Regions from separate parts of the Colwellia sp. 6_MG-2023 genome, predicted to be linked through region 1. Evidence: predicted binding sites of a transcription regulator. Region 1 holds the regulator's gene; each other region holds the start of a gene.

What was found. The regulator sigma-54, encoded in region 1, starts transcription at its own class of promoters, with help from an activator protein. The targets are predictions, from matches to a motif close to GTTGGCACGNNNNTNGNNT.
Region 2: a site for sigma-54 is predicted at 2,363-2,381, ahead of glnA (glutamate--ammonia ligase). Genes of this name have one in related genera too.
Region 3: a site for sigma-54 is predicted at 8,647-8,665, ahead of glnK (P-II family nitrogen regulator). Genes of this name have one in related genera too.

What each region holds. Positions count from the first base shown of each region.
Region 1 covers NZ_JAUOPP010000002.1:18,023-29,560, reverse strand. Annotated here, with positions in the region: gene lptB (LPS export ABC transporter ATP-binding protein) at 1-605, shown strand, start outside; gene Q4503_RS01825 (RNA polymerase factor sigma-54) at 690-2,201, shown strand; gene hpf (ribosome hibernation promoting factor) at 2,246-2,533, shown strand; gene ptsN (PTS IIA-like nitrogen regulatory protein PtsN) at 2,551-3,003, shown strand; gene rapZ (RNase adapter RapZ) at 3,074-3,928, shown strand; gene Q4503_RS01805 (HPr family phosphocarrier protein) at 3,937-4,245, shown strand; gene mgtE (magnesium transporter) at 4,573-5,931, shown strand; gene pmbA (metalloprotease PmbA) at 6,030-7,409, opposite strand; gene yjgA (ribosome biogenesis factor YjgA) at 7,561-8,085, shown strand; gene tldD (metalloprotease TldD) at 8,241-9,695, opposite strand; gene Q4503_RS01780 (carbon-nitrogen hydrolase family protein) at 9,714-10,547, opposite strand; gene Q4503_RS01775 (YhdP family protein) at 10,537-11,538, opposite strand, start outside.
Region 2 covers NZ_JAUOPP010000004.1:187,649-195,794, forward strand. Annotated here, with positions in the region: gene Q4503_RS04445 (hypothetical protein) at 1-154, shown strand, start outside; gene typA (translational GTPase TypA) at 245-2,062, opposite strand; gene glnA (glutamate--ammonia ligase) at 2,447-3,853, shown strand; gene Q4503_RS04460 (DUF4124 domain-containing protein) at 4,038-4,553, shown strand; gene glnL (nitrogen regulation protein NR(II)) at 4,663-5,736, shown strand; gene glnG (nitrogen regulation protein NR(I)) at 5,799-7,199, shown strand; gene Q4503_RS04475 (MerC domain-containing protein) at 7,204-7,587, opposite strand; gene epmA (elongation factor P--(R)-beta-lysine ligase) at 7,784-8,146, opposite strand, start outside.
Region 3 covers NZ_JAUOPP010000007.1:41,127-52,664, reverse strand. Annotated here, with positions in the region: gene Q4503_RS06365 (hypothetical protein) at 1-1,296, opposite strand, end outside; gene Q4503_RS06360 (thioesterase family protein) at 1,524-1,919, shown strand; gene ssb (single-stranded DNA-binding protein) at 2,110-2,781, shown strand; gene Q4503_RS06350 (glutaredoxin family protein) at 2,876-3,103, shown strand; gene Q4503_RS06345 (diguanylate cyclase) at 3,212-5,158, shown strand; gene Q4503_RS06340 (hypothetical protein) at 5,148-6,338, shown strand; gene ovoA (5-histidylcysteine sulfoxide synthase) at 6,349-8,511, shown strand; gene glnK (P-II family nitrogen regulator) at 8,710-9,048, shown strand; gene Q4503_RS06325 (ammonium transporter) at 9,195-10,475, shown strand; gene Q4503_RS06320 (peptidylprolyl isomerase) at 10,601-11,374, opposite strand.

The DNA.
Region 1 (11,538 bases):
GAAAAACGACTTCTTTTTACATGATTGTTGGCTTAGTACCCAATGATAATGGCCAAATAATGCTGAATGACGAAGATGTAACACTATCGCCTATGCATGAACGCGCACGTCGAGGTATTGGGTATTTACCTCAAGAAGCGTCTATTTTTAGAAAACTAACCGTTACTGAAAATATTATGGCAATATTACAAATTCGAAAAGGCCTTAATGAAAATGAAAGGCAAACAAAATTAGAGCACCTCTTAGAAGAATTTAATATCAGCCATATTAAAGATAATTTAGGTATGAGTTTATCAGGAGGGGAAAGAAGACGCGTAGAAATAGCCCGCGCTTTAGCAGCAGATCCTGAATTTATATTACTTGATGAACCTTTTGCAGGTGTTGACCCTATTTCTGTCGGCGACATAAAAAAAATAATTATTCATCTTAAAAACCGTGGTCTTGGTATCTTAATAACTGACCACAATGTTCGTGAAACACTTGATGTATGTGAGCATGCTTACATTGTTAGTCACGGTGAAATAATAGCAGAAGGAGATTCTAATCAAATTCTTGCTAATCAAAAGGTAAGAGATGTATACCTAGGCGAGCAATTCACGCTATAGTTAACATATATAATAAATTCGTAGACTATACTTGCTCTAAGTTAGTAACTATAAACAATAATAACAGGAATTAAGACAACGTAGATGCGCCCAACTCTGCAACTCCGGATAGGACAACAACTAACCATGACGCCACAACTGCAACAAGCTATAAAGCTTTTGCAGTTATCGACGTTAGAGCTTCAACAAGAAATTCAAGAAGTACTTGAAAGTAATCCTCTGCTTGAAATTAATGATCAAGAAACCTCAGATAATAATTCAGAGGATAGTAGAGATAAACTTGAAGAAGCTTTTTCAGCCACCATCACAGAACGATCTACCAGTGATGGAAGTGAAGATTCATCAGCCTCTATTGATGAGATAAGTACAACAGAAGCAATGGAGAAAAATGACATACCAGAAGAGTTGAACATTGATACAACTTGGGAAGAAAGTTACAGTGCTGGTACGTCAAATACAGGGGCAATTAGTAGCCCAAGTGAAGATTACACCTATCAAGGTGAAACGATCGATTCAATACAAGATCACCTTTTATGGCAAATGGAATTAACGCCATTTTCAGAAACTGATCGCACGGTTGCTATCGCTATTATAGAGGCTGTTGATGAAGCAGGTTATCTTACGGTATCGAGTGAAGAAATATTAGAAAGTGTTGGTATAGAAGGACTGGAACTTGATGAAGTCGAAGCGGTATTAAAACGTATTAATGTCTTTGATCCTGTTGGTGTTGCAGCCCGTTCTATCGCTGATTGTTTAATTATTCAATTAAATCAGTTTGATCCTGAAACCCCTTACTTAAAAGAAAGTAAATTAATTATCGGCGAGCATATCGACTTACTCGGTAATCGTGACTATCGACAATTAATGCGTAAAACTCGCCTCAAAGAAGAACAGTTACGTGAAGTAATGCGTTTGATACAGAGCTTAAATCCTCGTCCTGGTGATGCAGTAGTGAAAAGCGATGATCAATATGTTATTCCTGATGTTTCCGTAGAAAAGAAAAATGGTCGTTGGGTTGTCGAATTAAACCCTGATACTGCTCCTAAGCTATCAGTAAATCAACAATATGCTGCCATGACAAAAACAACAAAATCTTCTAGTAATGACGGACAGTTTATTCGAACAAACTTACAAGAAGCTAAATGGTTTATTAAAAGTTTAGAGTCACGTAATGATACTTTACTTAAAGTATCTAACTGCATTGTACAACGTCAACAAGGCTTTTTAGAACATGGCGCTGAAGCGATGCGACCTATGGTATTAAATGATATTGCTGAAGCCGTGGATATGCATGAGTCAACTATATCTCGCGTAACTACGCAAAAATATATGCACACGCCTAGAGGTATTTTTGAATTAAAATACTTTTTTTCAAGTCATGTTAGTACCGAAAATGGAGGTGAATGTTCATCAACTGCCATACGTTCATTAATTAAAAAACTCATTTTAGCAGAAACACCCGCTAAACCGCTCAGTGATAGCAAAATGGCAGACTTACTAGCACAACAAGGAATTAATGTTGCTAGACGTACTATAGCTAAGTATCGTGAATCCTTATCTATACCACCGTCCAACCAACGTAAGAGTTTATTATAGCCTGTGACTTTATTTTCTGAATTAACTAGAGAAGGAACATACTTATGCAAATTAACCTTACCGGTCACCATGTAGAAATAACGTCATCATTACGCGATTGTGTTGAAACAAAATTAGCTAAATTAGAGCGACATTTTGATCATATCAATAATGTTCATGTAGTCTTGACTGTTGAAAAGTTAGAACAGATAGCTGAAGCAACTATACATTTAAAAGGCAGTGAAATTCATGCTTCAGCAGTAAGTGCTGATATGTATACCTCGATAGATACTTTGGTGGATAAACTAGATCGCCAAGTACTCAAATACAAAGGCAAAATAACACAACATTAGTTTTATCCATTATAATTATGACACTACAAAATATATTAACACTGAACTGCACACGTTGTGCAGTTCCAGTTCAAAGCAAAAAGCGTTTACTTGAACTAATTTGCCAACTTGCCGCCAATGAACTAATTGACTCTAACCCAACAGATCTATTAGATAGCTTAATGAATAGAGAGAAAATGGGGAGTACTGGTATCGGCAACGGTATCGCTATCCCTCACGGCAGACTAAACAATACAGACAAAGCTATTGCCGTGTTTTTAACTACTGAAAACGCAATTGACTTCGACGCAATTGATAATAGACCTGTTGATATATTTATTTGCCTATTTGTACCTGAAGACAATACGCAAGCGCATTTAGAAACGTTGCAAAGTATTGCCAAACTATTTAGTGATCGCAAAACAGCTAAAAAAGTTCGTAAATGCACCAGCCAACAAGAGATGTTTGATCTTATTCAACAAACCGCTTAATCAATAAGTTGAAATATATTTCTACACAATAAAACCTAATGCATAGCTAATTCATGCGGAACTTAAAAATATGAAACTTATCATTGTTAGTGGCCGCTCTGGCTCAGGGAAATCAGTTGCATTAAGAGTATTAGAAGATTTAGGATATTATTGTGTTGATAATATTCCTGTTAATTTACTACCTGCATTAACCCATACCGTGATTAATGATTATGACAATGTTGCAGTAAGCCTAGATGTTCGTAACTTACCTAACAATCCTAAGGATATTGTAGAGATCATTGAATATTTACCTGATGCAGTTGATGTAACTACATTATTTTTAGATGCAGATGACAATGACCTTATTCGTCGTTTTAGTGAAACAAGGCGCTTACATCCTCTAATTAAAGAGAATATTGCGCTAGACCAAGCGATATCACTCGAAAAGAAACTATTAGCACCTATTTCTACCAATGCCGACTTATATATCAATACCAGCCAGCTAACTCCGCACCAATTAGCTGACTTGGTACGAGAAAGAATTCTTGGAAAGAAAACCGGTAAAATGGTTTTAGTCTTCGAGTCTTTTGGCTTTAAACACGGTATTCCTGCTGATGCTGATTATGTATTCGATGCACGCTTTCTTCCTAATCCTCATTGGGAAACTGAACTCAAACCTTTTACAGGTTTAGAGCAACCAGTAAAAGACTTCCTTTCTAGTCAGCCAATTGTGACAAAGTTTATTTGGCAAATTAATAGTTTTATGATGACTTGGTTACCCCATCTAGAACGCAATAACCGTAGTTATGTTACTATTGCAATTGGTTGTACGGGTGGGAAACACCGCTCTGTTTATATTGCTGATTTATTAGCAAAGAACTTTAGTAAAGAACAACAACATGTTCAAACTCATCATCGAGACATTAAGAAAATTAAAGAGTAAAACTCATTATGTCTATTCAAAAGCATAACAAGAACCATGATGATATCATCGTCAGTAAAGAATTAACTATAATTAACAAACTTGGCTTACATGCCCGAGCTGCAAGTAAATTAGCCTTACTTTGTCAGAAATTCTCCGCCCAAATAACCCTATCATTAGAAGAAAAAGAAGCTGACGCCAATAGCATAATGGCCATAATGCTCTTAGCTGGTGGACAAGGAAAAAATGTAACAGTCACCGCTCAAGGAACCGATGCACCCGCTGCATTAGAAGCTATAAGCCAGCTGATTGAAGCTAAGTTTGATGAAGATGAATAAATAGCCCAAGATCGGCTTAATAAATATTCCTCAAACAGCTATTTACGTGCGATAGACTAGCTATTGACGCTCGATTTTCCCTACTGCTTGCAGGTCAAAAGTAGAAAACTATCAAGCATGAGTATAGTAAAAGTAAGATTCTTAATATTTTCAATTAATTAAAAATATCTTAAACCAAGTTCAAGTTAAATAAGTAAAAAAGCTGAAAGAAACGCTAAGTTACGATAAACTTAACCATAATAAAAAATATTAAGTCTATTACACACCCACTCTCAAGTGTTTAATAGCGTTGGTATTTATCATTCCCTACGCTCAAGTAAGATATCTATGCCGGATCTAATAGAACAAGAATATATTCAAGAAAGACTACACCAAATTAATGAAGCACTTGATGGTGGTATGTTTGTCTATGTACGCAAATTATTACAAGACATGTCTGCCTATGATCTCGCGCTATTCCTTGAGTCTTCTCCAGCTAAGAGTCGCGCATTATTATGGCAACTTATTGATGCTGAACACCATGGTGAAGTACTTGAAGAATTAAATGAAGAAGTACGTAAAGGCATTTTACAAAGCATGCAGCCTGAAAAACTGGCTGCCGTTGCTGAAGGTATGGATGTTGATGATCTAGCAGAAGTGTTACGTACCTTACCTGATACTGTTTATAGAAAAGTTCTCGATTCTATGGACTCTCAGGATAGAGCACGGGTAGAAACTGCGCTATCTTATGACAAAGAGACAGCAGGTGGTATCATGAACACTGATACCATTACGCTACAACCTGAGGTAAGTGTTGACGTAGTATTACGCTATTTACGCTTAAAAGGTCAACTACCTGAAGCAACAGACTCATTTTATGTCGTCGACCGAAGTAATCACTTCATTGGTGCTGTGTCACTAGCCGCTATTATAACCGCTAAACCTGAGGTTATCATTTCCAAGTTGATTGATGCAGAAATAGAAGCTGTACAAGCTAATATGAGTGAACATGATGTTGCGCAATTGTTTGAAAAGCATGACTGGTTTTCTGCTCCTGTCATTGATAAAAAAGGTCACTTACTTGGTCGTATCACCATTGATGATGTTATTGATATAATTCGTGAAGATGCAGAGCATTCTATGATGAGTATGGCAGGTTTAGATGATGAAGCCGATACATTTGCTCCTGTATTAAAAAGTACTAAACAACGCTCTTTATGGCTAGGGGTTAACTTAATTACCGCCTTATTTGCAGTAGCCGTTACAAGTATGTTCGAAGGGTTATTTCAGCAATTAGCAATACTAGCAGTACTTAACTCGTTGGTGCCAAGTATGGGTGGCGTAGCCGGTAATCAAACCTTAACCTTAGTTATACGTGGTATGGCATTAGGCCATGTTGGTAATAGTAATGCGCGCGCGCTATTACATAAAGAAGTCGCGATTGGCTTCCTCAACGGCATAATTTGGGCTTTATTAATAGCTTCAGTTGTTGCTATTTGGAAACAAGATTTAATGCTAGGCGTTGTCATAGCTTTTGCTATGCTGATGAATATGACCGCCGCAGGTTTAGCGGGGGTCGCAATTCCATTATTACTTAAGCGTTTGAATATTGACCCAGCACTTGCTGGCAGCGTTATTATTACCACGGTTACTGATGTTGTCGGTATTTTTGCCTTTTTAGGTACCGCAACAATACTTTTAACCTAAGCTTTTACTTTTATATTCAATTAACCGTATGTGCAGACTAAATCCTACGCATACGGTTTACAGTTAAAGGGGCTCTGATTACAACGTATTAAGCTCAGTTATTGACCAGCTATTTGCATCTCATCAATGAGTATTGAGCCAGTACTAATACTACCGTGCTTATCAAGGTCAGAGCCAACGGCAATAATCCCTTTAAACATTTGTTCTAAATTACCAGCAATAGTAATTTCACTTACAGGATAAGCAATCTCTCCATTTTCGACCCAGAAACCTGCAGCCCCACGAGAATAATCGCCATTCACAACGTTTACTCCTTGTCCCATTAATTCAGTAACTAATAAGCCTGTGCCTAAGGTTTTTAACATGGCATCAAAATCTGCAGCTTTACTTCCTTTAGATGCAATATTCTTATCTTTTACTAACCAATTATGAATTCCACCAGCATGCCCGGTAGTCGTTAAACCTAATTTACGAGCAGAATAACTCGTTAGAAGATAGCTTTGTAGCGAACCATTAGTAATGATATCTCTGTCTTTAGTTAACACACCTTCACTATCAAAAGCACTACTTGCCAATGCTTTAGGTATATGAGGTCGCTCATGAATAGACAAGAAGTTAGGGAAAACATCTTTACCTATAGCATCCAGTAAAAATGATGATTTACGATATAAATTACCACCACTAATTGCAGAAATAAAATGTCCCCATACTGTATTCGCAATATCAGAGCGGAACAATACTGGAACTTTCATAGTCGATAACTTTTGTGGGTTTAAGCGTGATATAACTTCGCTCGCCGCTTTGGTGCCAATATCTACACCGCTATCTAATAATGAAAAGTCACGATTAACGTCATAAGCGTAGTCACGCTGCATGTCATCACCATTCCCTGCAATCACCACGCAGCTTATGCTATGCCTTGAACTAGGGTAAGCAACCAACTGACCATGACTATTACCATAAACTTTAAAACCCGAAAAACAATCTAGATTAGCACCATCTGAATTTGTTATGCGTTTATCACTATCTAAGGCACTACGTTCACACTCCTTAGCTATTTCTATCGCTTGTTCAGTGCTTAGGTCTTTAGGGTAATATAAATCTAAATCTAGTGGCTTCATTGCAAGCAATTCTTTATCGGCTAAACCCGAGCAATCATCAACAGACGTATATTTAGCAATATTAACAGCAGCTTCAACTGCTTGAGTCAGTGCCTTTTCTGATAAATCAGCCGTTGATGCACTCCCCTTACGGCCTTGTTGATAAACAGTTATGCCTAAAGCACCATCGTTCGTAAACTCTACATTTTCAACTTCACCAAGACGAGTGCCAACACTTAATCCTTGTTGACGACTCATCGCTACCTCAGCACCATCTGCGCCTAAAGATTTAGCAAGTTCAAGAACTTTAGCCACTCGATTTTTTACTTGGCCAAGTTGTTCGATTAATGGATCCACAGATTGGTTTACTTTCGTCATAATGTTTTTATCTACTTATTTGCTGCGTTTTGAGTTTAAAATTAGATTTAAGCTAAGGTTTAGATTCAAAATATTACTTTATTAGTTTTTGCGCATTTAAATTCAAGCTATAATAAAGGTAATATTTATATAAATTACATTAGTAACCATTATGCCCCAGTCAGCCAACGATATCGACGACTTAACACCAGAAATGGACGAAGAATTAAAAAGTAAAACAGAAATAAAGAGGGAAATGCATCAATTACAAGATTTCGCTCAATCTTTGGTAGAAATGTCCAAACATCAACGTAGCTTAATTCCATTAAGTGACGACTTAAAAGATGCAATGGTTGTAGCTGATAAAATTAGAAACAAGCATGAAGCACTTCGTCGTCATATTCGACATATTGCAAAAATATTACTCGAAACTGATCTTGAGCCTATTCATCAAGCCATCGACGTTATGGCAAATAAGCATCAACAAGCAACTGCTAAGTTTGTCCGTTTAGAAAATTTAAGAGATGAATTAATAGAAGAAGGTAACGACGCTGTTGAAAGTTTATTAGCAGAATTTACACTAATGGATCGTCAAAAACTCAAGCAGTTGGTGCGTAATGCCGCTAAAGAGAAAAAAGCCGAAAAATTGGGTAAGCATTACAGAAACTTATTTGATTACCTAAAAGAGATGAGTTAGTGACGTAAAGCTGAATACAAATAAGTTAACAATGGTGAATTATCCCTTCGAAAATCACTAAATAAAAGCATTATAAGCAACATATTAGCATCGAATTTAAAAAACAAAATATGGTAAATATTTCGTTTTTAAATTCGTAACTAATCACTGTTTATTTATTGTGTGCCACCAATGGTGATACCATCTACTCTCAAAGTTGGTTGCCCAACACCAACAGGTAAACTCTGACCATCTTTACCACACACCCCAACGCCAGCATCAAGTTGAAGATCATTACCCACCATAGAAACATTTTTCATTGCTTCCGGTCCACTACCTATTAAAGTAGCTCCTTTGATAGGGGTCGTGATTTCTCCATTTTCGATTAAATACGCTTCAGAGCTAGTGAAGACAAACTTCCCTGAGGTAATATCTACTTGTCCACCAGCAAAATTAGGCGCATAAACTCCTTTTTTGACTGATTTAATAATATCTTCAGGAGCAGACTCTCCTGCTAACATATAAGTATTAGTCATACGCGGCATAGGTAAGTGAGCATATGATTCACGTCGGCCATTACCAGTTGGTTTTACGCCCATTAATGAAGCATTATGCTTATCTTGCATGTACCCCTTTAAAATTCCTTTTTCAATTAACACATTATATTGTCCTGGGGTACCTTCATCGTCTATATTCACTGAGCCACGACGGTTTGCCATAGTACCATCATCAACAATAGTACAAAGCTCTGAGCACACCTTGCTACCGACTTTACCTGAAAAAGTTGAAGAGCCTTTACGATTAAAATCCCCCTCTAAGCCATGACCTACCGCTTCATGTAATAATACACCCGGCCAGCCTGCACCAAGTACTACAGGAAAAGTGCCTGCAGGTGCATCAACAGCAACCAAATTAACCAATGCTTGACGTACTGCTTCTTCTGCGTAAGTTAAATAACGAGGCTTTCCTTGCGTTGTATTCGTTGATACTGATTCAAAAAAGTAACTATAATCAGTTCTAGCACCACCACCAGAGCTTGCTCGTTCACGTTTACCGTTATCTTCGACTAACACAGAGCAATTCAAACGTACTAAAGGTCGAATATCAGTACCATAAGTACCATCACTTGCTGCTACTAACACTTTTTCGTAAACCCCTGAAAGGCTCACTATTACCTGACTGACTCGACTATCAATTTGCCTAGCATGTGCTTCAACCTGATGTAATAAATCAATTTTTTGTTCTTGCGTTAAACTACCTAATGGCTCTACTGACTGATAAACCTTAATTGGAGACTGACGTTTAAACGCTTGAACTTTTCCGCCCTGCCCTGCATCAGCAATACCTTTAGCTGCATCTGCCGCTTTTTGTAAAGCTAACGGTGATATATCATCAGAATAAGCAAAACCTGTTTTCTCACCTGATATAGCACGTACACCTACGCCTCGCTCGATATTATAAGAGCCTTCTTTTACTATGCCATCTTCTAACATCCATGATTCATGCTGACTAGATTGGAAATAAAGATCAGCAAAATCAACTTGACGTCCCATCATACTATTTAATGTTTTAGATAAAATATCATCATCAATATGGCTATCAGCTAGTAAAACTTGTTCAACATTATTCATTTATCACTCAACTTAACATTAGGTTTTAGCAGTATGCATTAATGGCATACTTGCTCGTATTCGTTTAATTTCTTGTGGGAGGAAATCACTACTAATAATTCCCTCTCCCTCTTCAATAGAAGCTAAAATTTCCCCCCAAGGGCTAATAATCATTGAATGCCCCCAAGTTTCTCTTCCATTCTCGTGTACGCCTTCTTGTCCTGCAGCAATAATATAAACTTGATTTTCTATCGCTCTTGCTTGCAATAAAGTTTGCCAATGAGCTTTACCTGTAACTCGCGTAAAAGCACTTGGCACGGTAATGATGTCAGCTCCCATTGCTGTTAGCCTTTGAAATAGCATTGGAAAACGTAAATCAAAACATATCGTTAAACCTATATTTACAGTAGGTGTTTTTACTATGTAAGGGGTGCTACCTGCATGAGTAAATCGTGATTCACAATAAGTTTTCTCACTATCTGCAACATTTACATCAAATAAATGTATTTTATCATAACGGCCTATTAATGTTCCGTTTGAATTAAAAGCACAGCTACTGTTTGTAAATTTGTTTCCTTCAGCTGTTAACAGAGGAATGGAGCCGGCAATCAGGGTGACCTTATACTTTTTTGCCAAAGCGCCTAATGCAACTTGCAGGTCATTATTAGCAGATGACTCTTTGGCTAACGACAACTGAGCATTATCTCTTGCACCAAAAAATAAACAACATTCAGGTAAAACAACAATATGTTGCTCATAAGTAGCTAGCGTGTTTTGGCTAGTTAGCTTGACAAGCTTTTGTTCTATAACTTGTAAGTTGTGCTTAACATCAGCTTTAGAGTTAAGCTGAATAGCACTCAGTTTAATCATCATTTAGCTCCTCTAATGGTTTATTATCATTATATGGGTCTTGTTTATATTCTTGTTCAAGCAAATTAGGAGACTGATGTTCTTTAAAAGATTTAGTATTTATTTTGTCTTCTGGAGATACTATTATCTTATCGACATTATCAACAAACTCAGGGGGAGTGGAACGGCCAACACTGACATCTCTGCTCTTACGGTTTACTTCTTTAAAATTAGGATCACTCACATCACCTGTTAGCTCAAAGTTAAACTCAGAGACAACTTGTGAAGTAATAACTTGATCTATTGCAACGCCCGCTAAAAATACAACTGGGTTTAATGTTGCTATCCATGCAAGTACCGGCAAGCTAGAAGTCAAATTAGGCTTATAGGACATTTTATAATCAAGCGTATTATTTACAAAGCTAGTATTACCTTTAATATATAAATTTCCTGCAGAGCCATTCATGCGAGTATTATCAGTATATAAAACACCTTCTTTTATATGATAATCACCCTCAATATCTTTATAAAACATACCATCGCTAAAGATATCTCTAAAATCTAAGGTTAACTTTCGAACAATAGACTGTAAACTTAATACCGAAAAAATACGTGCTTTGTCGCTTACATCAGCTAAGTAACCATCGTCTATATCCGCTTTAAGATCGCCATTAAGTTGGCTTAATTCGAAATGCTGAGGACCCCCTTGCCAATTCAAATTAAAATCAAGTTTACCACCACTATCACGTATAATAGAGGCATACCCTAATTGTTCTAATTCATATTCGATATTTTTTAACGACAAGCTTCCAGAAACAGTAGTTTTTGAAATATCACCTATCTTTTGCCATTCACCTGATAAGTTAAACTCAGCTTGCTCACGCTTAGCTTGGAAGTTTTCAATTTTAATCACCTTATTATCTGCTCGTAACAAATCGAATTTAACACTGCCTAAATTTAAGTCACCGATTAAACAACGCTCACAGACAAAATTCATTTCAGGTATATTAGCAAA
Region 2 (8,146 bases), on a different contig from region 1:
ATTAGTACAAGGAAGACTTTTACCGGCAATTATATTCGCTATTGTTTGTGTTGGTGGGTATGCGCTGTGGTGGCTTATTATTCCTGCAATTATAGCCGCTATATTTCACTTATACTCTATTCTTGATGCTGCGACATTTAACAGTAATGGTTAATCAGCATTCATAATGTATTGATATTTTTCTAACAAAAAGGCCGATTGATTTAGCATCAATCGGCCTTTTTAGGTTAACTTAAGTAATTAATTACTTACCTGAACGACCTTCACGTTTACGATCATTCTCTTTTAAGAACTTTTTACGTATACGAATGCTTTCTGGTGTTACTTCTACTAATTCATCATTATCGATAAATTCTAATGCTTGCTCTAACGACATAATGATAGGCGGCGTTAATGTTTGTGCTTCATCAGTACCTGAAGAACGAACGTTAGTTAACTGCTTACCTTTAAGGGCGTTTACAGTTAAATCGTTATCACGACTATGAATACCAATAACTTGACCTTCATAAATATCAATACCGTGACCAATTAACATACGACCACGAGACTGTAAGTTAAAGATAGCGTTAGTTAATGCTTTACCGGTAGCATTAGCAATCATTACACCATTTTTACGTTGACCAATTTCGCCACCTTTATGAGGTCCGTATTCAAAGAATGTATGATAAATTAAACCTGAACCCGATGTTAATGTCATGAATTCAGTTTGGAAACCAATTAAACCACGACTTGGCATAATGAAATCCATACGAATACGACCAGTACCATCTGGTGCCATATCCGTTAATTCAGCTTTACGAACACCCATTCTTTCCATGATAGGACCTTGATGCTGTTCTTCAACATCAATAGTAACTGTTTCGTATGGTTCTTCTAATACACCATTTACTTCACGAATAATAACTTCTGGACGAGACACTGCTAGCTCAAAACCTTCACGGCGCATGTTTTCAATTAAAATACCTAAATGAAGCTCACCACGACCTGATACTTTAAATTTATCTGCATCTTCTAATTGCTCAACACGTAATGCAACGTTATGAATTAATTCTTTATCTAAACGATCTTTAATATTACGTGACGTTACAAATTTACCTTCTTTACCACAAAATGGTGAAGTGTTAACTTGGAAAGTCATGTTGATCGTAGGTTCATCAACTGATAATGCTGGTAAACCTTCAACAGAAGTAGGACAACAAATCGTATCTGAGATTTTTAATTCACCTAAACCTGTAATCGCAATAATGTCACCTGCAAAACCTTCTGCAACATCAAGACGTTCAAGTCCTAAGTAACCAAATACCTTGCCAACTTTAGCGTTATGTACGCCACCATTTGCCAATTTAATAGTTACTTGTTGATTTGGTTTAACAGAACCACGCGTAATACGACCAACACCAATTACACCTAAATATGAGCTGTAATCAAGTTGAGAAATTTGCATTTGAAATGGACCATCAGGATCAACTTCTGGTGAAGGCACTTCTTTAAGAATAGTATCAAACAATGGCGTCATATCTGTGCCAGTTTCACCTTCTTCAAGTGTAGCCCAACCATTAATTGCTGAAGCATAAACAACTTTAAAATCTAATTGTTCGTCTGTAGCACCAAGGTTGTCAAACAATTCAAAAACTTGATCCATAACCCAATCAGGTCGAGAGCCAGGCTTATCAACTTTATTGATAACAACAATTGGTTTTAAACCTTGAGCAAACGCTTTTTTCGTTACGAAACGCGTTTGTGGCATAGGACCTTCTTGCGCATCAACAATAAGTAAAACTGAATCTACCATTGACATTACACGTTCAACTTCACCACCAAAATCGGCATGGCCCGGAGTATCAACGATATTTACACGGTAACCGTTCCAGTTAATAGCCGTGTTTTTAGCTAAGATTGTGATACCACGTTCTTTTTCGATATCATTTGAATCCATTGTACGTTCTTCTAGGCCACCACGTACATCTAATGTACCTGATTGCTCTAATAACTTATCGACTAAAGTCGTTTTTCCGTGGTCAACGTGAGCAATAATTGCCACATTTCTTAATTTATCTAACACAGGCGTCTCGCTGTTTTATTATTATTTAATACCACAACAATACGCGGGGCTTAAATAACTAAGGCTTTAATTGGGCGCGTATTATACAGTTTTTTTATATTAAAAGATATTTTTTATGATAAACCTACTTTGTGACTGATTTGTGTCAAAATGGTACAAATAGTACATGAAAATTGCTCAAAATAAGATATAGTGGCTTTCGAACTAGTATTTTGCACCACAAAGATCCCACAACGCACTACAACCGTGCAAAGCGTTTTTTGTAAACTTTCTAAATCATTGTTTTGATTATGATTTATTATTGGCACAATATTAGCTTGTATATGTCAAAACTTTGGTTTGCATCAAAAGAAATTTAAAACTAACCCTCACTGGAGAGACAAAATGTCACAAGCAGTATTCGATTTAATTAAAGAACATGACGTCAAGTTTATTGACCTTCGTTTTACCGATACTAAAGGTAAAGAACAACATGTTTCTATCCCTCATCATCAAGTAACCGAAGATTTTTTTGAAGACGGTAAAATGTTCGATGGTTCTTCAATTCAAGGTTGGAAAGGAATTAACAAATCTGACATGGTATTAATGCCTGATGCAGATTCTGCTGTGTTAGACCCGTTTGCGGACGCTGTTACATTAAACATTCGTTGTGATGTAGTAGAACCAGATACAATGCAAGGTTACAGCCGTGACCCTCGCTCTGTAGCGAAACGTGCTGAAGAATACTTACGTTCTACCGGTATCGCTGATACTGTATTAATTGGTCCTGAGCCAGAATTCTTCTTATTTGATGACGTACGTTTCCACACTGATATCAGTGGTTCTTTCTTTAAAGTTGACGATAAAGAAGCATGTTGGAATTCAGGTACTGAATATGAAGAAGGTAACATGGGACATCGTCCTGGCCTTAAAGGCGGTTACTTCCCAGTTTCTCCAGTAGATTCTTCACAAGATATTCGTTCTGCTATGTGTTTAGTAATGGAAGATATGGGCTTAGTTGTTGAAGCGCATCACCATGAAGTAGCAACTGCTGGTCAAAACGAAATCGCTTGTCGTTTTAATACTATGGTATTAAAGGCTGATGAAGTACAAGTATATAAGTATGTTGTTCATAACGTTGCTCATGCTTACGGTAAAACAGCAACATTTATGCCGAAGCCATTAGTTGGTGATAACGGCTCTGGTATGCACGTTCATCAATCTCTTGCTAAAGATGGTGTTAACTTATTCTCTGGTGATAAATACGGTGGATTGTCTGAAATGGCTCTTTACTACATTGGTGGTATCATCAAGCATGCTAAAGCACTTAATGCATTTACTAACCCTGCAACTAACTCATACAAACGTTTAGTTCCACATTTTGAAGCACCTATCATGCTAGCGTACTCAGCGGCTAACCGTTCAGCTTCAATTCGTATCCCAGTAGTTCCAACACCAAAAGCAACACGTATCGAAGTTCGTTTCCCTGATCCAGCAGCTAACCCTTACTTAGCATTCTCTGCTATGTTAATGGCTGGTCTTGACGGTATCAAAAACAAGATCCACCCTGGTGATGCTATGGATAAAGATCTGTATGACCTTCCAGCTGAAGAAGCAGCAGCAATACCACAAGTTGCAACATCATTAACTGAAGCATTAGATGCTTTAGCTGAAGATAACGAATTCTTAACTGCTGGTGGCGTTATGGATATCGATATGATCAATGCTTACATTGACCTTAAACGTGCTGATTGTGAGTTATTAAATACTTCAACTCACCCAGTAGAATTTGGTATGTACTACAGCGTTTAAGCCCTGGTAGTTATACTTTTAGAGCCTTGGCTTTAAATCAAAAAGCTCACTTCGGTGAGCTTTTTTGTGCTCAAAATATTTATAGTAGTAAAGTTACAAGTTTTTGTATAAATTATAACTACTGATGCCTCACATTATCGTGTGTTTGGATATATCTAAAGGAACAAGATATACTTGATAAATTATGATTAAATTTTTATTACTAATATTACTTATATCCATAATTGCGCCGGTAAACGCGAGTACCACTAAAATATATCTTTGGCGTAATGAAGCTGGCCAACTAGTCTACTCAGACACCCCTTCACCTGGCGCAGAAGAAGTAAAAACTAATCCAGGCCATGTTATTGAATCATCTAGTTCGATAGATATACAACTACTTGATATTCAAAAAGAGATAGTACCTGAAGATTATCAAATCATTATTAATCACCCTAAAAATCATGACACAATTCGTGATAATACCGGCTCTATCCTTATTAGCGCTATGATACAACCAAGATTTAAACGTGGTTTAAAAGTACAACTAATTTTAGACGGTGAAGCTTATCAAACTCCTCAAAATCACACCCAATTCTCTCTTAGAAATATTGATCGCGGTGAACACCAAATAAAAATGCAAGTATTTAACGAAGAAGGCAAGGTAATTGCATTATCTGACCCTATAACGTTTTATATGCATCGAGCATCTATTAATTAGTGAAAATTAGCACTAAATAGCCGTATTTAGCCCTGCAAATAAAACCTTTCTAGAATATACTAAATTTAAAGCACCAAATCAGTGCACCCCAGTATAAGTATGAGACTTTATGTTGCACACAAGACAAGATATCCAACGACTTAAATTAAGTTACCAACAAACACTCGCGAATCAGTTAGTGACTGCGGTACTAATACTCGACCAAAAATTAAATATTTGTTACTTAAATCCTGCGGCTGAAGCCTTGTTAATAAAAAGTTTGTATAAACTATATGGCAGCCCTTTTGATTTAATTTTCGAAAATACGTCAATAACTAAATCACGTTTAGAACAGCTGCTCACGACAGGGCAAGAATTTACTGATAGCGAAATAGTGATAGAGTTTAATAAAACTCACCGCTTCACCGCAGAAGTAACCGCGTCGTCAGTAGAGTTTTATCGCATTCCTCACATTCTGATTGAGTTCAAACAAATTGACCAACAAAAACAAATCAGCCTTGAAATATTTCAACAGCAGCAATGGATTGCTGCTCGTGACTTAATTAAGGGGTTAGCACATGAAATTAAAAACCCACTTGGCGGTCTTCGTGGTGCTGCTCAACTGTTAAATAAAGAGCTTGATGAAGAACAACAAGAATACACTGCCATGATCATAGAGCAAGCTGACAGGTTAACTAACTTAGTTGATCGGCTATTAGGTCCAAATCAATTACCACAAGTTAAAAGCTATAATATTCATTCTGTGCTAGAGAAAGTATGCCAAGTGGTTAATTTTTCAAGTGAGCAAGAAATAGAGTTAAAACGTGATTATGATCCCTCAATTCCTAACATAGAATGTGATCAAGAAAAAATACAGCAAGCAGTATTAAACATTGTTAATAATGCTATTCAAGCAATAAGCCCCGAAAATAAAATTACCCTAAAAACACGAATAGCCAGTAATGCAACTATTAATGGTAAACAAATAAAATTAGCGGTAAAAATTAGCATTATTGATGATGGGCCAGGTATTCCTGAAAAAATACAAGACACTTTATTTTACCCTATGGTATCCGGTCGCTCAAATGGAACCGGTTTAGGTTTATCTATTTCACAAACTTTAATAAATCAACACCAAGGCAAGCTCTCTTGCCGAAGTCGTCCTGGGCATACAGAGTTTATAATTCTTCTCCCCTTAAGCTGAGACTAAGTTTTTATTAGGACGCTACTAACACAACTTTAAAAATTAACGCAAGAGAATACACAATGATCACTGAACAAGTATGGATAGTTGATGACGACAGCTCAATTCGCTGGGTTTTAGAAAAAGCCTTTACTAAAGCTAATATTAGTACGGCTTCATTTGAAAGCGCTAGTAATTTATTAATAGCGCTCGATCATGATCAACCTGAGGTTATTATATCTGATATAAGGATGCCTGATATCGACGGTATGACCCTACTTAATACTATTAGTAAGGATCACCCACATATCCCGGTTATCATCATGACGGCTCACTCTGATCTAGATAGTGCAGTTAATGCCTATCAAGGTGGGGCTTTCGAATATTTACCTAAACCTTTTGATATGGATGAAGCCGTTACCCTAGCAAAACGGGCACTAACCCATGCACAAGAGCAAAATGCAAAAAATCAACAAAATGATGTGACCCCGCTTACGGCAGGGTTAATTGGTGAAGCACCAGCAATGCAGGAAGTATTCCGAGCTATTGGTCGCTTATCACGCTCAAGTATCAGTGTGCTAATTAATGGTGAGTCAGGTACAGGTAAAGAATTAGTTGCTCACGCTTTGCATTCTCATAGCCCTCGTTCTCAAGCTCCCTTTATTCCTTTAAATATGGCTGCTATACCTAAAGATCTTATTGAGTCTGAGCTATTTGGTCATGAAAAAGGCGCATTCACCGGAGCCAATTCTGTGCGTCAAGGAAGGTTTGAGCAAGCACATGGTGGGACTTTATTTCTTGATGAAATTGGTGATATGCCACTGGAAATTCAAACCCGTTTGTTACGCGTACTATCAGATGGTCAATTCTACCGCGTTGGTGGGCATTCACCAGTCCAGGTTGATGTACGTATTATCGCCGCAACTCATCAAAACTTAGAGGATCGTGTTAATAGCAATGAATTTAGAGAAGATTTATTTCATCGCCTTAATGTAATTCGTATTCAGCTTCCTAGCTTACGAGAAAGAAAGGAAGATATAGTCCAACTAAGTCAACACTTTCTCAAACAAGCTGCCAACGAACTGAGCGTTGAACCTAAAACCATCAGCAAGAAAGCAGCAGCATTCTTAGAGCAATTTCAATGGCCTGGCAATGTAAGACAACTCGAAAATATTTGTCGATTTCTTACGGTAATGGCCAGTGGTCAGGAAATACTATTAGAAGATTTGCCAAGCGAGCTTACTGAAAAAACAGTACCAACAAACAGCAATAACACATCATGGCAATCAGCACTTAGCGATTGGATGGATCAAGAATTAGCACAAGGAAGTAATGCAATATTAGAAGTAGCTATGCCTGAATTTGAAAAAATAATGTTAGAGCGTGCGTTGATATTTACTCAAGGCCACAAACAAGATGCAGCCAAGAAATTAGGTTGGGGAAGAAATACATTAACCAGAAAACTAAAAGAATTAGATTTATAAGTAATTAAGAAGGGCTACATGTCTCATCGTCACATTGCTTACAATTATTACATAACTTAAGGTTAATAAAATGTGCGGCGATGATTAGGCTTGCGCCACCCGCAATAAAATAGATTTCTAATGCTTCCGAAAAATCATGTTTTATCCAATAAAGAGCAATACCTAAATAGAGCAAGTAAAAGGGGTATAATCGTCTATGATAACGTTTAAACCCCGAAAACAAGGCTATTGTTCCTAAAGCAGCAGTCATTAGTAAAAAGACATGCTCCCAAGTATGATCAGCTAAAAAGCTCAAACCTAATAATGGTAAAATGGGCAGTAAAATAGGCAAAAGTATGCAATGTAATGCACATAATGAAGTTGCTGTAATACCTATTCGATCTAACATGGTTTTTCACTTTTCAAATAAAACATAAACAATACTAACGTTCATACATTGCTGTCTATAAGAGTCAGACGACACTATGGTATAGAAAACTATTTCCTACAAATATTACACTGATGAACAATACGGTAACTCACTTTACTATAATACCACGATTGATATGTTATAACATTAATAAAATTACTCTGATGATAAATTACTAAGCACTCCCTATGGGAAAAGTTATCACTTGTTCAATATGCTCTATCTTCAAAGCCAACATAATTAAGCGATCAACACCTAATGCGACACCTGCACATTGAGGTAAACCATGTGATAATGCAGAAATAAAATTTTCATCAATAACTTTCTCTGGCAAGCTTAACACTGCTCTTTTTTTATTATCTTCTTGAAAACGTTGGACTTGAGTTTCATGACTGGTTAACTCATTAAAACCGTTCACTAATTCTATCCCTTGATAATAACATTCAAAACGTTGTGCCACCCTATTATCATCAGGACATAATTTAGCTAAAGATGCTTGTGAGCTTGGAAAATTATAAACAAAACACGGCTCATTTTG
Region 3 (11,538 bases), on a different contig from region 1:
ACCAGAATCACCTCCAATACTAACAAGTTGGTCAAGATATTGATTATTACTGATTACATTGGTGTTGTTGAAGTAATATCCCCAGTTGTCATTGAAATTATAAAAGTATTCAGTATCAATATTCAGTAATAGTCGATCTTCACGTTGATGATATATGTCACCACTTAATTCTATATTGAGTAGCACCAGAGCATTATCATGTACTTCAAATCCTTTATGGATTTTTGCTTGAAATAGCGCCCAAGCATTATTTTCTCTTTCACCATCACTAATACCTAAACGAGAACTAAATTGCCAACCATGATTAAAATCTTCTATTTGTGTAATTAAATGAATATTTGTGAGTTTTTTAAAGTCTTTTTCTATGTAATCAAAACCGACCCAAGGGTAGATAAAATCACGATCTTGAGGTAATAAAAGTGAATGAGGGTTATCGTTTGCATTATCAGCATAATAAAATTTATGTTGTTCTTGTGTAACACCAACATGGTATCGTGCGAGCGCATTTTTATGGTTAAAGCCTAGCCAAGAATATTCGGCATTTTTATAGTTAAGGTCATGGGCAAATATCGCCAATTTATTATTATTTTGATAAATAGTGTCATTACGAGACTCTTCATCAAAGCCAATCATATAAGCATTGTTAGTATAAAAACTAGCAAAGTGCTTTTGTAAAAATATCGCTTGTTGAGTACCATCGTCATTGTCAGCAAAGTGTAATTTTAAATCAATATTCTTTTGGCTAAACAAGGGAATAGTGGTTCTTAGTTTATAGCCCTTACGTTGCGAGTTTCTATAAGTTTCGATTTCTGCATCTACGCCTAAGCCAGCAAGATTTCGCTCCTTAATACCAAAACTATAGGTACTTTCTCCTCCCTGACGACCAAAACTAACAGTTGGCATTAATGACCAATTATCCCAAGTAGTAATAGTGATATTTTCTACCGCTTCATCACTACTAACTTTAGCGGCACGTAAGTATTTTCTACTACGTAAATGTCGCTCTAACTCGGCCATATCAGCGATAGTTTTTGTACATTTATTGATAAAAAAAGCAGCTTCATTTTCTAATGTAAGTTGCTTCGTGGTTATATGAATTGCATTTGCCCAGCGATGTATAAAAAGGAAACCTTTTTCATTTTCATCAAAAATCGTTTGTGGATTAAAGATAATCTTTGGCTGTTCAAGGCCGCATTCTTCTATTTCGAGAATTTCGTTCTTGCTATTAGGTTCTTGTGCATAAGCCTTAGTTATATTACTAGTGAGTACCAAAGGAATGGTAGTGGTTATGATCAATAGTAAATATGAAAGTTTACTGTTAATAGGAATGATTAGAATCCTTCTGTATAGTCTAGTGAAATAATCACAAACAAGATAAACGAGCGTTTCAACGAATTTCAGTATAACTTAACTATTGTATTTAATTGATATGTTATTTAATCTTTTCTTTATTTTAGAAAATATACTTTAATCGATGTAAATTACTAGTCATTACAAACGACTATAACTAAAGAGAAATAATAATGTTCACAGAAAAGTTAATGCCACGTTTTAATGATACAGACGCACTTGGTCACATCAACAACACGACTATTCCTGTGTGGTTTGAAGGTGGCAGAGAGCCTATTTTTAGATTATTTATTCCAGATTTAGATCTATCAAAATGGAAATTAATTATTGCCAAAATTGAAGTGTCTTATCACGGTCAATTATTTTATGGGCAAGAGGTTGAAATACGTACTTTTATTGGTCGAATTGGAGGCTCTTCGTTTGATGCTTATCAAGAAGTTTGGCAACACGGTGAAAAATGTGCCTCTGGTAGTGCTTCAATGGTTCACTTTAATTACCAAACACAAGCCTCTGAAAAAATACCAGATGATATTCGTATTGAATTAGCAAAGCATTTATATCAACAATAGGCTTTACTTTTCGCTAATACGATATAAATCAACTAGCTAAAAATAAATAACGTTTTAAACGCAAAAAGCACTCGAATTTGATCGTATCTCACTATAGAATTACTCTCTTAATCAAATTTTTTAAACTCTAGAATAACTGTGTGTTAAGTACACAAATTGTTTTAGAAAAGCACAATCAATAGGATGTTTCATGGCGGGTGTAAATAAAGTAATTATTGTAGGTAACTTAGGTAAAGATCCTGAAGTGCGTTTTATGCCTAATGGTGGTGCGGTGGCAAATATCACTGTGGCAACATCTGACACATGGAAAGATAAGCAAACTGGTGAGCAAAAAGAAAAAACAGAATGGCACCGTGTTGTTATGTTCGGTAAATTAGCTGAAATTGCAGGCGAATACTTAAAAAAAGGATCAAAAGTTTATCTTGAAGGTTCATTGCAAACGCGTAAGTGGACTAATCCACAAGGACAAGATCAATATACTACTGAAATTGTATTACAAGGGTTTAATGGTGTAATGCAGATGTTAGACGGTAAACCGTCGGGTCAAAATACAGGTTTTCAGCAACAAGCACCTCAACAACAAGGTCAAGCTCAAAATACTGGTTTTCAGCAGCAAGCACCTCAGCAGCAAGGTGGTTATGCACCACAAGGGCAGCAACAGGCTCCACAACAAGCTTATAATAAACCAGCACAACAAGGTGGCTATCAGCAAGCTCAACAAGCGCCTCAACATCAAGGTGGTTATGCACCACAAGGTCAGCCACAAGGTGGCTTTGCTCCACAGGGACAACAACCTCAACAAGCACCTAAAGTGAATCCACAAGAGCCATCAATTGATTTTGATGATGATATACCGTTTTAACCAGAATCAAAATAAATTGTAAAGCTTAAGCTAAATAAGACCCTGTTAATTCAGGGTTTTTTGTAATGTTTTTAATATATTTATAGGTAAGCCCATGAAACGTATTGTACTTTATACCATGGAAAAATGTCCGCATTGTCAAACCGCAAAACGCTATTTAGATGAGCAAAGGATCCCTTATCGTTTATGTAATGTGCAAACACCAAAAGGTCAAAAAGAGTTTTCTGCAATAGGCATGCGAGCTGTGCCTGTATTAAAAATAGGCGATCAACTATTGAATGGCTTTTCGATCGCTAACTTTAATAAGCTATTTAAAAGTTAAGCAGTACCGCTAGTTATTAACTTTAACTTCATGTTAGGCTATATCTACTTATAATTCTGCTATTTACTGCTTGCGGTATATAAAATTTATTTTTAAGGATAAATTACCTTGCAGCTAGTTTTTCGATATGTTTTTCTGGTATTTGTTACCTGTTGTTTTTTTGTGGCTAATGCAGCGAAGTTAACAGATAGTTTGGCATTGCAAAATATAGAGCATGCCTTACATAAAGAACCATGGACAACATATCAATCATTACTCGAACAAGCTGATCAAATAGATGAAATGTCACCGAATTACAAACTTTGGTGGCTATTACGTAAAGCAGAGGCCGAAAATTTATTGTATTTCTTTGATAGGTTTGAGGCAACAGTTGAAGAGTCTCTTGCAGCTGTACATGAAAATACCCCCGCTAGAATACTTATTAACCTTGATATTTTTCGTGGTCTAATCCTTCAACGCGAAGGTCACTACCTTCGCTCACAAAAGTTATTGAAAAAAGCGCAAGAATCCGCACTAGCAAATGATTATATTGCTTTAGCTGTGCAAGCTAAACAAGAACTGGCGTATACCCTTAGCTTAACTGGCGTTTATGAATTGCCATTAACTGAATTACAACAGGCTTATATGGAAGCCTTTATGTTAAATAATGAGTTCTTAATTGCTAGAATTAATGAGGTCTATGGTGCCATTTATGGTTATATGCATGATTATGCTAAATCAATCGAGTATTACCATAAAGCATTAATAAGTTATCAACAATTAGCGTATCCATATTATGAAGGTGAGGCTGTATACGGTTTAGCGGTCACTTATCGTTATTGGGGGAAATATGAATTGGCAATTGAGTACTATAAACGGTATCGAAAAATAATTGAATTTAGCCCCAACAATATTAATGGTAAATTTTTTGCGGCTTATGGCATTGCCATGAGTGAAGCGAGTCGAGGAAGTTGTGAGCAAGCATTAAGGTCTATTAATTATGCTGTAAGTATTGAAGGATTAAGTGATTACAAAGCTGAATTATACAAAAGGAAATCGGAATGTTTGATTACAGAAGGTAAGTTAGATGAGGCAAAAATAGCGTTAAATAAAGCAGAAGAAATATTTTACTCGCTACCCGAACTACTTGGAACTCGCTGGCAAATAGAAACATTAAAAATTGAGGCTAAATTAGCAGAGGCTCAAGGTAATCATAAAGAGGCATACAAACTATTGGAACAATTTAATGAAAATGAAATTGAATTGTTAAAAGAAAATATGTCTGATCGGCTATTACATGTCAGAGCAACACTAGAAGCAGATCGGCAAAATGTAGAAATATCACTATTGCAACAACGTACTAAAGTACAGCAGTTGGAATTTGAACAACAGAAACAAGCTAATACGTTACAAGTATATGTGATTTTTTTTGTCGCTACCCTGGTTTTAATTATGCTGTTTTTCACTTATTTTCAATGGCACCACAATAAAAAATTAAAACAGTTATCGATTAGAGATCCGCTGTCTAATTCATTCAATCGCCGATATGTATTTAATTTTCTACATAAATTAATTGATGCTAACTACGATGAAAAAAATACTATTTCAATTATGGTGATAGATATAGATGATTTTAAGCGCGTAAATGATTTATATGGGCATCCTTTTGGAGATGAAGTAATTCGCCAAGTAGCAAACATAGGTGCTAATATTTTAAGAAAAGAAGATGTAATTGGTCGTGTCGGTGGTGAAGAGTTTCTTTGTGTTTTGCCAAGGATTGATGCTGTACAAAGTTTGCATATTGCGCAGCGTTTTGTAAACACTGTTAATCAGCACGAGTTCATTACTGAAAGCAATAATGGTGGTATTCAAAAAATTCAAGTGAGCGTAAGCATAGGTTTAGCAACAACCTCTAAAAAGGTTAACACGAGTACTGAGCTTTATTTGCAAGCAGATAAAGCGCTTTATCACGCAAAGCGTAGTGGTAAAAACCGTGCTATACAATATCAAGAGTCCATGCAATATATGAATAACAGCAAAAAAAATTACGAAATTCCTACATTTGATGAGAAATAATTACTTAAGTCAATCAGTCTCATCACCCTCTTTTTTAGCGTCTGTACCTTTATTCAATTGTGCCATCACGTTACTGCAAGACTATATAAAACAGTTAGGTTATCAGCCTCAAATTCATTTTGAACTTGAGGGGTGCTATCAAGTAAATAATGTAAAAAGTCGTACACAAAAGTTAAACTTTGATCTTATTAATCAATATTTACGTAGTGTAGATATAGACGGTGAAATTGTCAGTGAATATTGGCGAAACCAATGGGAGTACGTTTCTTTATTTAATGGCCAAAGTCCGCTAAAAGAAGCAATGAATTTGCATCAAATGCTTATTCAGTTGCCACAAATATTTCAACGGTTGTATGGTCAACATGGTGTTATTAATACGTTAATTGAACCGGTAGTTTGGTCTGGTGATCAAGGTAAGTTAGCAAACGGTTCTAGTCAAATTTTTACCGATGACACGAGAGCTGTTCATATCCCTAATGCTATTCAACTTAATGCTAGCGTGCTTAATAAGCAAGGCATGAACCTTATTGCCGAAAAAAGTTTTGGTGAGTACTTACAATTTTGTTTTTTACGTACTAGCTTTGAATGTTCTTTATTATATCTACCCGAAGAAGCAGCTTTTGAGCGTTTATTATTAAAAAGTCACTATGGTTTAGCCCAAGAATTATGTTCACCAGTAGATATTTCAGGGGGACATCAAGGGAGTATCGCGTTATACCAAAAAGTAGGTAAGCATAATCAGAATATGGGGGAAGAGCCTCTATTATTTGATAGATATAATCAGGTGATGTCTGTGCAACAAAACTGGCAAAAAACGGCTAGAATTGAACATCGATTAGGTGCTTCAAGCGTCTACTATAATCCTTATGTTAATGTGATATATGGTTTGCTAAATATTATTGATGCTATTGAAGCTTATGAAAATAATGACGATTTATCTGTGCCAACATTCCCTTCTAACACATTACCTAAGTCATTATTTACTCATAATGATGATGCCGACTCGCTTGGCGCTATCGATATATTTACTGCAAGTTCATGGTTTAGCGAAAGTTTAAATACAGTCCAAGAAAAATACAGTAAAACTAATTCAACACTCGTACTTGAAAGCCCAATGTTGCTGGGTAATAAAATTAAGCAAATAATATTAAATACTTATCAAGTAAATATAACAAAATAAGAAATGATTTATGGAAATAAAACCTATAAAGGCTCCTTTATTAAATGGCACTGATGTTAAGGCTAAAAAGCAAGAGCTTAAAAACTATTTCAGACAAACATGGACAGAATATGAGTCACTATTTTCTCTGATAAATAGTGATAGTGCTTATTTTTTAAGGCCAGAGCCTCTTCGTCACCCGTTAATTTTTTATTATGGACACACGGCTAGTTTTTATATTAATAAGCTTATGCTAGGTAAGTTTATTGCAACACGTATTAATGATCGCATAGAAGCTATTTGTGCGGTTGGTGTTGATGAGATGAGTTGGGATGATTTAAACGATGAGCATTATGATTGGCCGACAGTTGCTGAAGTTAAATGTTATCGAGATCAAGTTGCAATCCTGATTGAAAATCTTATTGATGATATGGAGTTATCGTTGCCGATAACAAAAAATTCACTTGCGTGGATTATTTTGATGGGTTGTGAACATGAGCGAATTCATATTGAAACATCATCCGTTATTATGCGTATGCTACCTTTGCAATACCTTAGTGAGAGTAAAGACTGGCCTACCTGTAAAAAGAGTGCTGATGCGCCCGAAAATAGATTAGTATCGATCAAAGGTAGGCTCGTCGAGTTTGGTAAACCTAAAAGTGATGACTCATTCGGATGGGATAATGAATATGGCTATAACACCCTCAATTTAGATGACTTTAAGGTTTCTAAATACTTAGTGTCTAATCAAGAGTATCTAGCATTTGTTAATGCTGGAGGATACCAAAACCTAACATTTTGGACAGAAGAAGGGCAACAATGGTTACGTTTTTCTAAAGCGAGTAAGCCCTATTTTTGGGTAGAAAAGAGAAGTGAAACTAATGAGAAATTATATTGGCAACGTAATTTACTGAATGAAATCCCGTTACCTTTAAATTGGCCAGTAGAAGTTAATTACTTAGAAGCTAAAGCTTTTTGTCAATGGAAAAACAGCCAGGTTGCCGATACTGAAAGCCAATATATACGCTTACTTACTGAAGCTGAATGGTTATGCTTACGTGATAAAGTTGATGGTGATTTAGCTTCTTGGGAGCAAACACCGGGCAATTTAAACCGTGAACATTATGCATCTTCTTGTCCTATAGATGAATTTGAGCATGATGGCGTATTTGATGTAATTGGAAATGTTTGGCAATGGACTGAATCAACTATTGATGGCTTTGAAGGTTTTGAAGTTCACCCATTATATGATGATTTTTCTACACCGACCTTTGATGGTAAGCATAATTTAATTAAAGGTGGTTCTTGGATTTCTACAGGAAACGAAGCTCAAAAATATTCTCGTTATGCATTTAGACGGCACTTTTTTCAACATGCTGGCTTTCGTTATGTGCAAAGCAATAATAAAAGAATACCAAATCTTGATGCTAACCCTTATGAAACTGACCGTGATATTTGCCAGCAACTCCATGCTCAATATTCGTTGAAAACGGAATCATTTATTAATGAAATTTTTAATGCACCCATTAAAAATTATAGTCAGCAAATATCTGACTATATTCTAGGCGCTATGGAAAAACATAATATAGCCGCCGATAAATGTTTGGATTTAGGTTGTAGTGTGGGCAGAAGTAGTTTTATTTTAGCCCAGTATTTTAATCAAGTGGATAGCGTTGATTTTTCTGCGCGTTATATACGTCATGGTGTTAGCTTGCAACAAGGAAACGCCGTTCGCTATTGCTTAGAAAATGAAGGGGATATAGTTGATTATTATGAGGTTAGTTTAAAGTCGCTTGGCTTACCTTCTCACAATAATATACATTTTAGCCAAGGAGACGCGGGTAACCTAAAAAGTGGTTTTGATAACTATGATATTATTTTAGCTCAACAGGTACTCGAGAGTAGTTATAATCCGCGTCAATTTTTACAAACAGCTCATCAACGCATAAAAAGCCAAGGTTTGCTTGTGATTGTTTCTGATTATTACTTTGGTGAACATCATACCGCAAAGAATAACTGGTTAGGAGGAGTAAAAGTTAATGGTGAAAATGTGACTGGCTTTGACGGATTGTCGGAGCAATTAGCGCCTCATTTTAACTTAGTTGCCCAACAAGAACTAACGCGGGTGATTCAAGTCAATCAACGTAATTTTATTTTAAAGCGTCCTCAATTAAGTATTTGGCAGTTAAAGTAACTCATTAATACTCCTCTTCTTATCTTTTGCACCAAATATAATCTCAGCAGATAATTGCTGTGCAATTTTGGTGCAACGTTTAATGTTTCTAAGTGTAACAAAAACACAAATTGTTGATATTGTTCGTTTAATTTTTATGGCACATGAATTGAATTATATAGTTCAATATTAACTAAAATTAAAAATAAGAGGTCTACAGTGAAAATAGTTAACGCAATAATTAAACCGTTCAAACTCGATGATGTTCGTGAAGCCATCTCTGAAATCGGTGTTGAAGGGATAACTGTTAGTGAAGTAAAAGGTTTTGGCCGTCAAAAAGGACATACAGAATTATATCGTGGTGCAGAATATCAAGTAGATTTCTTACCAAAAGTTAAACTTGAAATTGCTGTTAATGACGACATAGTTGAACGCTTAGTTGAAGCAATTAGTAAAGCAGCGTACACAGGTAAAATTGGCGATGGCAAAATTTTTGTCTATAACCTTGAACAAGCCATTCGCATTCGTACAGGTGAGCAGGATTCAGAGGCTATTTAATCTGTATTCATATTGCTTGCTGTAAAGCTAGGTAATGAATTCACATTAGTAGACTTAAATACTTCGGCTTTGTGTTTTCATTCAAATTTAATCTTACAGCTCATACCTGACCAATTACTGTTACAAAAATTATTATAGGATCAATTATGGAACAAAATATTTTTCAACTTCAATATGCTATGGATACATTCTATTTCTTAGTTTGTGGTGCCTTAGTAATGTGGATGGCCGCTGGCTTCTCAATGTTAGAAGCAGGTTTAGTTAGATCTAAAAACACAACTGAAATTTTAACTAAAAACGTTGCTTTGTATGCTATTGCTTGTGTTATGTACCTAGTAGTAGGTTACGATATTATGTATGGCGGCGGTGTTTTCTTAAGTGGTATTGGCCTTGATGGTGCTGCTGATGCAGACGCTTTAGTTAGTACGGTATTAGCTGAATCTGCCGAAGCGGGTTTCGATGGCGGTGCGGTTTATGCAAATGCAGCTGACTTCTTCTTCCAAGTAGTATTTGTAGCAACAGCTATGTCTATTGTTTCAGGTGCTGTAGCTGAACGTATGAAATTATGGGCATTTTTAGCTTTCACAGTTATCTTAACTGGTTTTATCTACCCAATGGAAGGTAGCTGGACTTGGAATGGTGATGCTGTATTTGGTTTATATACATTAGGTGACCTAGGTTTCTCTGATTTTGCTGGTTCAGGTATTGTTCATATGGCTGGTGCTTCTGCTGCTTTAGCAGGTGTTTTATTACTTGGTGCACGTAAAGGTAAATATACTAAAGATGGAAAAATAAACGCTATCCCGGGTGCTAATTTACCAATGGCTACCTTAGGTACATTTATCTTATGGATGGGTTGGTTTGGTTTTAATGGTGGTTCTGTATTAAAGCTTGGTGATATTAACAGTGCTAACTCAGTAGCTATGGTGTTCTTAAACACTAACGCAGCGGCAGCAGCAGGTGCAATTGCAGCGCTTGTTTTTGCTAAAATCTTATTTAAGAAAGCTGATTTAACCATGACATTAAATGGTGCACTAGCAGGTCTAGTTGCTATTACAGCAGAACCTTCAACACCAACACCATTACAAGCAACAATATTTGGCGCAATTGGTGGTATTATTGTTGTTCTTTCAGTTATTGCTTTAGATAAAGCTAAGATTGATGATCCAGTAGGTGCTATATCGGTTCATGGTGTTGTAGGTTTCTTTGGCCTAATGATTGTTCCAATTACTAATTCAGGTTCTAGCTTTAGTGGTCAGTTAATTGGTGCAGCAACTATCTTTGTTTGGGTATTTGTAACTAGCTTTGTAGTTTGGTTCGCATTGAAGAAAATTATTGGACTTCGTGTAACTGAAGAAGAAGAATATGAAGGTGTTGACCAAGCTGAATGTGGTATGGAAGCTTACCCAGAATTCACTCGAGGTTAATATTAATATACTGATATTAGCACTCTAAGATTGGTATATGTTAAAGTAATAACTGAATATTATTACTAAAAAAAGCAGCGATTTCGCTGCTTTTTTTTTGTCTTGTTCGGAATGACTTTAATTTTCTATGAATATCTTCTTATTAACAAAGGAATTAAGCTCAGCAGAATAAACCAAGCAAAAGTACCGCCACCACTACTATCATTATCAGGCGTAGGTGTTGGTTCAGTAGGTGCTGTGATTAGCGTGTTTCTAACAGGAGATAAATCACCATCAGTTACTTCAGCGGAGTCGACAATAACAATTTGTTCAACAATCACAAAGTTTTCTATACCAGGCGTTGCTAAATCACTACATTGTTGATCATCCGCAATAACCATTGGTATGCCTTCTAAATTTGCAGAATTACATAAAGTAAGTTGAGCTATGTTATCAATGGTTGTCATACCATCACCAATAACTTGGCCAAAAACAGTAAAGCCACTATTTTGTAAGTCTAGGTTGCTAGCGTTATCAGCTAAATTGAAGAACCATTGATCTGTTGCACTGTCAGGATCTCCGCCAAGCTTAGCCATGGCAATAGTGCCTCTGACATTAGAATATATTGGCTCGTTAATCACTGCCGGGTTTGTTTCGATTCGAGTTAGCGGAAAATTACCTTCGAATGTATATCCACCGCCTTGTACAACAAAGTTGGATGAAACACGGTGTACTACTGAATTAGTATAATGCTGCTCTTCAACATATTGAAGAAAGTTATTAACTGTTTCAGGGGTACTACTATCGAATAAATTAACTTGAAAATTTCCTTGTGAGGTTTGAAACTCAACAATTGTCGCATTTACAAGTGTGGTAAAACTAATGGATAACAATATGGTATAAATAAATTTTTTAAACATGATATACAGCCTATATAAGAAACATTGCTGCATCATAGTCGTAGTTGTATAATTATTCAATCATGCTCGTACTCATTACTAAACAGTTACATTCAAGAATTATTAGTGCTATAACTGAACAAGGTACTTCCTTTAATTCATCATCTATTTCCTCAAGGCATACT